2 linked regions of the Duganella zoogloeoides genome follow. The protein of the gene in region 2 interacts with the protein of the main gene of each other region in a pairwise test. Links are inferred from orthologs where the notes say so. Each region holds a gene or a part of one and is shown on either strand. Other genes may lie near its edges.

Region 1 (4,756 bases), 3.8 Mb from region 2 along the record:
GGCGCGTTGACGATCGGCGTGAAGTGCGTGCCGCCGATGCCGCCCAGCGACGAGATGGTGAAGGTCGCGCCCTGCATGTCGGCCGGTTTGAGTTTGCCGTCACGCGCTTGCAAGGAGAGTTCCGTCATTTCGCGGGCGATCTGCGAGACCGATTTCTGGTCGGCGTTTTTGATGACCGGGACCACCAGGCCGTTCGGCGTGTCTGCCGCGAAGCCGATGTTGTAGTACTGCTTGAGAATCAGGTTTTCACCCTTCGCATCGAGCGACGAGTTAAACGACGGGAACTTCTTCAGTGCAGCAACCGAGGCCTTGATCACGAATGCCAGCATGGTGAGCTTGGCGGCATCCTTGTTCTTGGCGTTGGCGTTGTTGGTATCGACGCGGAATGCTTCCAGGTCGGTGACGTCCGCTTCGTCGAACTGCGTGACGTGCGGGATCTGCACCCAGTTGCGGTGCAGGTTCGGGCCACTGATCTTCTTGATGCGCGACAGCGGCAGCAGTTCGGTCGGACCGAATTTGGAAAAGTCCAGCGACGGCCATGGCAGCACGTTGAAGTTGCCGCCGCCAGCGTTGGACGATGCCGCGCCGACTGGCGCTGCGGTCGTACCAGCCATGACGCCCTTGACGTAGTTCTGCACGTCGATCTGGGTGATGCGGCCTTTCGGACCCGAACCTGGCACCTTGCCCAGGTCCACGCCCAGTTCACGTGCGAACTTGCGGATCGATGGCGATGCGTGGGCCAATTTGCCGGTTTGAACCGAGCCTTGCGAGGCAGCCGGTGCAGCGGCTGCTGGAGCTGCTGCAGCAGGTGCAGGTGCAGGCGCTGGTGCAGCAGCTGGCGCGGCGCTTGGTGCTGGTGCAGCAGCAGGAGCAGCGGCAGCAGGAGCACCACCGGTCGATTCAACCACGAACACGATGGTACCCATGGCAACCTTGTCGCCGACTTTTACTTTAACTTCCTTGACCACGCCGGCGTGCGACGATGGGATTTCCATGCTGGCCTTGTCCGATTCCACGGTCAGCAGCGACTGGTCCACCTTGATGGTGTCGCCCACCTTGACCATCACTTCGATGACTTCCACTTCCTTGAAGTCGCCGATGTCCGGTACCGCGATGTCCACCGGGCCGGCAGCGGCGGCAGCCGGTGCAGGAGCTGGTGCAGCAGCAGGTGTTGGCGCAGCGGCGGCAGGTGCAGGAGCGGCAGCAGCGGCTGGCGCAGGCGCAGCAGCAGCTTCGCCTTCCAGCAGCAACAGCAGGCCGCCTTCGGCGATCTTGTCGCCGACCTTGACCTTGATTTCCTTGATCACGCCGGCGGCCGACGATGGAATCTCCATGCTGGCCTTGTCCGATTCAACGGTGACCAGCGACTGGTCCACCTTGATGGTGTCGCCAACCTTGACCATCAGCTCGATGACTTCCACTTCCTTGAAGTCGCCGATATCCGGGACTTTAACTTCCACAATGCTCATAGCGTTTGCTCCGTATTCTGTTTGTGCGAGCCGTCATCCCTCGCGTACGCGGGGATCCATACTGAGGCGCCGAAGCCACCGGTCTATGGATCCCCGCGTTCGCGGGGATGACGTACCAACCGACTGTTATTGAGTCACTGGGTTAGGTTTGTTCGGATCGAGGTTGTATTTGGCCACGGCCTGTTCAACCACGGACACGTCCAGCTTGCCTTCTTCGGCCAGCGATTTCAGTGCGGCGACCGTGATGTAGTAACGGTTCACTTCAAAGAATTCGCGCAGCTTGACGCGGCTGTCCGAACGGCCGAAGCCGTCGGTGCCCAGTACGCGGTAGGTACGGTCCTTCGGAATGAAGGCACGGATCTGTTCCGCAAACGCACGCATGTAGTCGGTGGTGGCAACGATCGGGCCGGTGGTGGCGTTCATCAGTTGCGTCACGTACGGTACGCGCTGTTCCTTGGCCGGGTTGACCAGGTTCCAGCGTTCGGCGTCCTGGCCGTCACGCGCCACCAGCGTCAGCGACGGTGCGGACCAGACGTCGGCCGCGATGTTCCAGTCGTTTTTCAGCAGGTCTTGCGCCGCGATCGATTCGCGCAGGATGGTGCCGGAACCCAGCAACTGCACGCGCTGTTGCAGCGACTCGTCGCCTTTTTGCAGCAGGTACAGGCCTTTCAGGATGCCCTCTTCCTGGCCTGGCTTGATGCCAGGGTGCGGGTAGTTCTCGTTCATGATGGTGATGTAGTAGAACACGTCTTCCTGTTCTTCCACCATGCGGCGCATACCGTCCTGGATGATGACTGCCAGCTCGTGACCGAAGGTCGGGTCGTACGGCATGCAGTTCGGGACCGCAGCGGCAAACAGGTGGCTGTGGCCATCTTCGTGCTGCAGGCCTTCGCCGTTCAGCGTGGTGCGGCCGGCGGTGCCGCCCATCAGGAAGCCACGGGCGCGCATGTCGGCGGCGGCCCATACCAGGTCGCCGATACGCTGCATGCCGAACATCGAGTAGTACGTGTAGAACGGGATCATCACGCGGTTGTTGGTCGAGTACGAGGTCGCCGCAGCGATCCACGAGCTCATACCACCGGCTTCGTTGATACCCTCTTGCAGGATCTGGCCGGCCTTGTCTTCGCGGTAGTACATGACCTGGTCTTTATCGACCGGCTCGTACAACTGGCCCTGCTGGTTGAAGATACCAACCTGGCGGAACAGGCCTTCCATACCGAACGTGCGCGATTCATCGACCAGCACCGGCACGATGCGGGCGCCCACGCTCTGGTCTTTCAGCAGCGTGGTCAGGATACGCACGTAAGCCTGGGTGGACGATACTTCGCGGCCTTCGGCCGTGGCGTCCAGCACGTTCTGGAATGCGGAGAGCGGTGGCACCGTCAGCTTTTCGTCCGCTTGCATGCGGCGCGCCGGCAGGTAGCCGCCGAGGGCCGCGCGGCGCTCGTGCAGGTACTTCATTTCCGGTGCGTCGTCGGCTGGCTTGTAGAACGGGATGTCGGCCAGTTGATCGTCCGGAATCGGGATCGAGTAGCGGTCGCGCATTTCGCGCACGGCTTCGTCGGTCAGTTTCTTGGTGTTGTGCGCGGTGTTGCGTGCTTCGCCGTGCTTGCCCATGCCGAAGCCCTTGATGGTTTTCACCAGCAGCACGGTCGGTTGGCCCTTGTGTTCCTGCGCGACCTTGAAGGCGGCGTAGATCTTGTGCGGATCGTGGCCGCCACGGGTCAGGCGCCAGATGTCATCGTCGGTCATGTTGGCAACCATCTCGAGCAGCTTTGGATGCTTGCCGAAGAAGTGCTTGCGCACGTACGCGCCGTCCTTGGCCTTGTAGTTCTGGTATTCACCGTCCACGGTGTCCATCATCACCTTGCGCAGGATGCCTTCCTTGTCCTTGGCCAGCAGTGCGTCCCAGCCCGGGCCCCACACGACTTTGACCACGTTCCAGCCGGCGCCACGGAACTCGCCTTCCAGTTCCTGGATGATCTTGCCGTTGCCGCGCACCGGACCGTCCAGACGTTGCAGGTTGCAGTTGACGACGATGACCAGGTTGTCGAGCTTTTCGCGCGAGGCCATGCCGATCGCGCCCAGCGATTCCGGTTCGTCCATCTCGCCGTCGCCGCAGAAGGCCCAGACCTTGCGGTCGGTGGTGTCGGCGATCGAGCGCGCGTGCAGGTACTTCAGGAAGCGCGCCTGGTAGATCGCCATCAGCGGGCCCAGACCCATCGAGACGGTAGGGAACTGCCAGAAGTTCGGCATCAGTTTCGGGTGCGGGTACGACGACAGGCCGCCACCGTCCACTTCGCGGCGGAAGTGGGTCAGCTGGTCTTCGGTCAGGCGGCCTTCGAGGAACGCGCGCGCATACACGCCCGGCGAGGAGTGCCCCTGGATGTACAGCAGGTCGCCGCCATGATTTTCGCTTGGCGCTTTCCAGAAGTGGTTGAAGCCGATGCCCAGCATGTTGGCCAGCGAGGCAAACGAGGACAGGTGGCCACCGAGATCGCCATCGACGCGGTTGGCCTTGACGACCATCGCCATGGCGTTCCAGCGCATCCACGAGCGCAGTTTTTCTTCGTATTCGAGATTGCCCGGGCAGTGCTGTTCCTGCTCAACCGGGATGGTGTTGACGTAGGCGGTATTGGCGGAGAACGGGATATCCGAGCCGCTCTGGCGTGCCAGGTCGATCAGGCGTTCCAGCAGGTAATGCGCACGATCAGGGCCCTCTTGTTCGAGTACCGAGGCCAGGGAATCCAACCATTCTTTGGTTTCTTGCGAATCAGGGTCGGTGCTTGCCGGTACCTGGTCGAGTTGATCTGACATGTGTTAAGTCTCCTGAGTTAAAGGCCCGTGTGGTGCATCTGCCGGGCCTGTGGAACGCTGATTATTTACCAATACTTCTACGACGTGTGGGGATTCTAACAGTGATTTTTTGCTTTTTCAAACTATGATAAGTCATTTCATATCGTGGGATTTCCCTATGAAAATCTTGTGCGGTGCAGCATTCCAACAGGCCGGAAATCGCGGGACCGGTCGCGTTAGCGCTTATAATCTCGCTTCCCTCTTCCAATCCTCCTAACCTGGTTAAAACATGTCTGCTCAACTGATCGACGGAATCGCCCTCTCCCAAAAACTGCGTGCTGAAATTGCTGCACGTGCTGCCGTGCTCACCGCCAAAGGCAAACAACCCGGCCTGGCCGTGATCCTGGTCGGCGACGATCCCGCCAGCCACGTGTATGTACGCAACAAGGTCAAGGGTTGCGAGGATGCCGGTTTCTATTCGCTCAAGGAAC
Region 2 (5,713 bases):
CACCACAAGGCCGGCGACCTTCTGCGGCAAGCAGGGCCATCCGCCCCACCTGAGCACATCAAGCACCATCACAGCACCGTCGTTTTCTTCGCTTGTCTGGAGTAGTGTCGCACCCATGAATTCCGTCATACAAAAAGCTCAACGCATCATCATCAAGGTCGGCTCGTCGCTGGTCACCAACGACGGCCGTGGCCTCGACCACGCCGCCATCGCCCGCTGGGCTGCGCAAATCGCCGCCTTGCGCGCGCTCGGCAAGCAGGTCGTGCTGGTCTCGTCCGGCGCGATTGCCGAAGGCATGCTGCGCCTTGGCTTCGAGCGCCGCCCGCACGACATCCACGAATTGCAGGCTTGCGCCGCAGTTGGCCAGATGGGCCTGGCGCAAATCTACGAAACCAGCTTCCGCGCCCACGCGCTGGGCACGGCGCAGGTGCTGCTGACCCACGCCGACCTGGCCGACCGCGAACGCTACCTGAACGCCCGCTCCACGCTGACCACCTTGCTGCGCCTCGGCATCGTGCCGATCATCAATGAGAACGACACGGTGGTCACCGACGAAATCAAGTTCGGCGACAACGACACCCTCGGTGCGCTGGTCGCCAACCTGATCGAGGCCGACGCGCTGATCATCCTCACCGACCAGAAAGGTTTATATAGCGCCGATCCGCGCAAGGACCCCGCTGCCGTATTGATCGAGCATGGCCGCGCCGGCGATCTCACGCTCGAAGCGATGGCCGGCGGCGCCGGCAGCAGCCTGGGGCGCGGCGGCATGCTGACCAAGATCCTGGCTGCCAAGCGCGCCGCCAAGTCGGGCGCTCACACGGTGATCGCCTACGGCCGCGAAGAAAACGTCCTGGAACGCCTGGCCGCCGGCGAAGCGATCGGCACCGAGCTGGCCGCGCAAACCGGCCATCTCACCGCGCGCAAGCAATGGATGGCCGACCACCTGCACACCGCAGGCCAGGTCGTGCTTGACGCCGGCGCGGTACAAAAACTGACGGCCGAGGGCAAGTCGCTGTTGCCGATCGGCGTGATCGAGGTGAAAGGGGAGTTTGGCCGTGGCGCCGTGATCACGTGCGTGGACCAGCTTGGTGTGCCGGTGGCGCGCGGGTTGTCGAACTATACGAGTGCCGAGACCCGGCGCATCATGCGCAAACCGTCGAGCGAGATCGAGGCGATCCTCGGCTACCTCGAGGGCAAGGAGCTGGTGCACCGCGATAACCTGGTGCTGGTGTAAGCCGGCGCTGCCGGCCTTAAATACCGTCTGGCGCGGGTGTCTTGGCGCGGTAGTCGCACAAATCGATCTGCATGCAGTTCCAGCACTCGGGCTTACGCGCTCTGCAGGTATAGCGCCCGTGCAGGATCAGCCAGTGGTGGGCGTCCTGCAAAAACTCTTTCGGGATGAACTTGAGCAGCTTCTGCTCGACGATCTCGACGTTTTTACCGGGCGCCAGCCCGGTGCGGTTCGACACGCGGAAGATATGGGTATCGACCGCCATGGTCGGTTCGCCAAAGGCCGTATTCATGACCACGTTGGCGGTCTTGCGGCCCACGCCGGGCAGGGCTTCGAGCGACTCGCGGTCGCGCGGCACTTCGCCGCCGTGCAGGTCCACCAGCATCCTGCACGTGGCGATCACATTCTTGCCCTTGGTTTTATACAGGCCGATGGTCTGGATATAGGTCTTGAGTTCGTCCTCGCCCAGGTCGAGTATCGCCTGCGGCGTGTTGGCTACCGGGTAGAGCTTGCGGGTGGCCTTGTTCACGCCGACGTCGGTGGCCTGCGCCGACAGCAGTACCGCGATCAGCAGTTCAAACGGCGTGGTGTATTCAAGTTCGGTCTTGGGATGGGGATTGGCGGCGCGGAAGCGCACGAACATTTCGTGGCGTTTGGCTGGATTCATTCAGGCTTGGTTCCGTTCTGGCTGGTTGCCGCAGCTTCGGCTGCCGCAGCTTCCTTCTTGGCGCGGGCGCGTTCCATGGCGGCGGCGATGATGGCTTTTTTGCGCGCGAGCGCCTCGGCGGACGCGGCGTCGGCCGGATCGATGGCGTTGACGACCTCCATCTTGCTGTGGGCCTTGGCGGCCAGGCGTTCGTCGTTTTCCTGCTTTTCGCGCTGGAGGCGCACGGTGCGGAAGTCGTGGCGCTCACGGGCGGCATCGGCGTCGGGCTGACTCCAGGCGGCCCAGCCGGTGGTCTCGGTGACCGGGTACATGACGATGCAATCGACCGGGCACGGGTTCACGCACAGGTCGCAGCCGGTACACAGGTCGGGCACGATGGTGTGCATCAGCTTGGCAGCGCCGACGATGGCATCCACCGGGCAGGCCTGGATGCACAGGGTGCAGCCGATGCACAGCGACGCGTCGATATAGGCGACTGCGCGTGGCCGCTCGAGGCCGTTGATGGGGTTGAGCGGAATGACCTTGCGGCCGGTCACTGCCGACAGCCTGGCAATGCCCTCGGCGCCGCCGGGCGGGCACTGGTTGATCTCGGCTGCGCCGTCGGCGATCGCCTGCGCGTATGGACGGCAGCCATCGAAGCCGCACTTGGTGCATTGCGTTTGCGGCAGGACGTCTTCGATGCGGTCGGCGAGGGTGCGGAGGTCGGACACGGCGGTTTCAAAATCGGTAAAACGCCATTATCCGACATCTGCGCGCTGCGCACCGAAAAACCGCACGCGGCGTACTGTCTCCCCGGTTACGCAGCGCCGATGCGGGGAATGGTGAACACGCCGTCGAGCGACAGCAGTTCGAGGCGATGCTGTTCGGCCAGCTGGGCCAGGATGGTTTCACCGTGCGGCAGCAGGTGGATTTCCACGCGGCGGCGGTCGGTCTCGCTCACGCGGCGCACGACCAGGCCCATCGCTTCGCAGCGCGTGGCCAGCGCCACCACGCCGTGGTGCTTCGCTTGCAGACGTTCTGCCAGCTCGCCCACCGTGGCCCAGTCGCGGCCCGGATAGCCCTTGATGTGCAGCAGCAGCAGGTATTGCAGCGGAGTGATGCCTTGCGCTTGCACCACGTCTTCGGAAAAGCGTTCGAAGCGGCGCATTTGGTAGCGGAATTCGGACAGCGCGGCAAAGTCCGATTTGTCGAGAGTTTTGGTGGTCATGCCAAAATATATCACAGCATGATGTATTTGACGGAAAAAATACCCGGGCGCCGTTGTAGCGGCCGGGTATTTTGCAGACTTAAGCGTGCTGTTTAATGAAGTCGGTGATTTTCGGGCACACCATCTCGCGCCAGCGGCGGCCCGAGAAAATGCCGTAGTGGCCGGCGCCCGGCGCGACGAAATCCTGTTTCATGTCGTCCGGAATATTGCTGCACAGGTCATGCGCGGCCTGGGTCTGGCCGGCGCCGGAAATGTCGTCGAGCTCGCCTTCGACCGTGAACAGCGCCACCGAGGTGATGTCTTGCGGCCGCACCAGCTGGCCGCCCACTTCCCAGGTGCCGCGCGGCAGGGCGAAGTCCTGGAACACGGTCTTGATGGTGTCGAGGTAGTACTCGGCGGGCATGTCCAGCACGGCGTTGTACTCGTCGTAGAACTTGCGGTGCGATTCGGCGGTTTCTTCGTCACCCTTGACCAGGTGGTTGTAGAAATCGCGGTGACTTTCGGCGTGGCGGCCCGGGTTCATGGCGATGAAGCCGGCGTGCTGCAGGAAGCCCGGGTACACCTTGCGGCCGAAACCGGGGTAGTTCGGTGGCACCGGGTAAATCACGGTGTTTTCAAACCACGAGAATTTCTTCTCGGTCGCCAGGTTGTTGACGGCCGTGGGCGAGCGGCGCGGGTCGATCGGGCCGCCCATCATGGTCATGGTTTTCGGCAGTTTGGGATCGTTGGCGGTGGCCATCAGCGCAATGGCAGCCAATACCGGCACGGTGGGCTGGCACACGGAAATCACGTGCACGTCCGGGCCCAGGTGGCGGATGAAGTCCTGCACATAATAAATGTAGTCGTCGAGGTGGAAGGCGCCATCGGCCAGCGGCACCATGCGGGCGTCGGTCCAGTCGGTGATGAAGACGTCGTGCTCGACCAGCAGGCCGCGCACGGTGTCGCGCAGCAGCGTGGAGTGGTGGCCCGACAACGGCGCGACCAGCAGCACGGTGGGCTGCGCCAGGTCCTTGATTTGCTGGTCGTCGAGGTCCTTGCGGAAATGGATCAGGCGGCAGAACGGTTTGTTGACTGTCACCTGCTCGATGATGCCCACCGGCGCGTCGAGCCCCTTGACCGGCGACGTATCGATGCCGAACGCCGGCTTTTCGTAGTCCTTGCCCAACCGGTACATCAGTTCGTAGCCGGCGGCGATGCGCTGCGCGAACGGCGTGTGCGCCAGCGGCGAGACCGGATTGCTGAAGATTTTGGCGGAGGCATCGGCCCACTGCATCAGTGGCGTGAGCATCGATCGTTGCATTTCGTGCAGTTGGTAGAGCATGGTAGTTGTCCCGGTGTTTTTATGGTGCGTTGCACCAATTCATGCATGATACGCCAATTCAGCGGCGCAGGCCGCATGGAGGGCTGGTGATCGATGCATTTTTGGTGCCTCGGGGAAAAATTACTGATATTGCGCAACAAATCCCGTCTCAAGAATAATACTGCTGCGGCCATAAAAAAAGCAGCGTTTCCGCTGCTTTTCTGTAGGACATCTACCTGAGTGTTGTGTTACTGGCGATGCGCTAGTAGCACTTGATCAAGCTTAATCAAAAACTGGCGTCTCCACGCCCAACACCTTGTGCAGCTTCGGCGAGGTGGTGGTGTATTGCATGTGGATTTTCTTGTCCGGGAAGATGTACGGTGCGGCGCCGAAGGCGGCCAGCGCGGCTTCGTGGAAGCCCGACAGGATCAGCTTTTTCTTGCCCGGATAGGTGTTGATGTCGCCCACGGCAAAGATGCCCGGCACATTGGTTTCGAACTTCTCGGTGTCTTGCACCTTGAGCTGGCGGCGCTCGATGTCCAGGCCCCATTCGGCGATCGGGCCCAGCTTCGGCGACAGGCCGTAGAACACCAGCAGCATGTCCAGCGGCACGCGGCGGGTGACGCCGTCCTGGCCGGTGACCTTCAGTTCGGTCAGCTTGTCGTCCTTGGTCTCGAAACCGGTGGCCTGGCCCACGATCAGCTGCATTTCGTAGTCGTCGCACAGCGCTTTCATCTTGGCGACCGAGGCTGGCGCGGCGCGGAAGTCTTCACGGCGGTGCAGCAGCACGACCGATTCGGCCTTGCCGACGAAGTTCAGGGCCCAGTCCAGGGCCGAGTCGCCGCCGCCGCAGATGACCAGGTTCTTGCCTTCGAACTGGGCCGGATCCTTGACCTTGTAGTGCAGTTGCGAACCTTCGAAGACGTCGATGCCGTCCACTTTCAGGGTGCGGGCCTGGAACGAACCGACGCCGGCAGCAATGAAGATAGTCTTGGTGATGAACTCGGTGCCGGCGGTGGTGGCGACGTCGAAACGGCCGTCGTCGCGGCGTTGAACCTTGACCACTTCCTGGCCCAAATGGAAGGTCGGCTCGAACGGCTCGATCTGCTTGAGCAGGTTGTCGGTCAGTTCCTGGCCGGTGCACGAAGGCACGGCCGGGATGTCGTAGATCGGCTTGTCAGGATACAGTTCGACGCATTGTCCGCCCACCGCGCCCAGCGAATCGATCACATGGGCTTTGATTTCCAGCAGACCCAGTTCGAAGACCTGGAACAGGCCGACCGGGCCGGCGCCAATGATGACGGCATC

What was found. Proteins that work in one complex are often made in the same cells at the same time.
Region 1: the proteins of nth (region 2) and aceE interact in binary tests that used the Escherichia coli proteins (3 or more experiments, as listed by UniProt). The link is inferred for Duganella zoogloeoides from one-to-one orthologs.

The regions. Positions count from the first base shown.
Region 1 is NZ_CP140152.1:998,747-1,003,502, reverse strand. What follows is about bases 1,396-4,619. They hold aceE (pyruvate dehydrogenase (acetyl-transferring), homodimeric type), read right to left. Parts: upstream 4,287-4,619; coding sequence 1,596-4,286; downstream 1,396-1,595. Other genes in these bases: folD (bifunctional methylenetetrahydrofolate dehydrogenase/methenyltetrahydrofolate cyclohydrolase FolD), read left to right, coding at 4,555-4,619; aceF (dihydrolipoyllysine-residue acetyltransferase), read right to left, coding at 1,396-1,469. Outside these bases: more of aceF, read right to left, coding at 1-1,395; more of folD, read left to right, coding at 4,620-4,756. UniProt on the Escherichia coli protein: Component of the pyruvate dehydrogenase (PDH) complex, that catalyzes the overall conversion of pyruvate to acetyl-CoA and CO(2).
Region 2 is NZ_CP140152.1:4,797,390-4,803,102, reverse strand. The notes cover bases 75-3,058. They hold nth (endonuclease III), read right to left. Parts: upstream 1,899-3,058; coding sequence 1,251-1,898; downstream 75-1,250. Other genes in these bases: SR858_RS21135 (MarR family winged helix-turn-helix transcriptional regulator), read right to left, coding at 2,695-3,058; rsxB (electron transport complex subunit RsxB), read right to left, coding at 1,895-2,608; proB (glutamate 5-kinase), read left to right, coding at 116-1,234; SR858_RS21155 (hypothetical protein), read right to left, coding at 75-129. In the rest of the region: more of SR858_RS21155, read right to left, coding at 1-74; more of SR858_RS21135, read right to left, coding at 3,059-3,105; SR858_RS21130 (polyhydroxyalkanoate depolymerase), read right to left, coding at 3,185-4,426; SR858_RS21125 (NAD(P)/FAD-dependent oxidoreductase), read right to left, coding at 4,688-5,713. UniProt on the Escherichia coli protein: DNA repair enzyme that has both DNA N-glycosylase activity and AP-lyase activity. The DNA N-glycosylase activity releases various damaged pyrimidines from DNA by cleaving the N-glycosidic bond, leaving an AP (apurinic/apyrimidinic) site.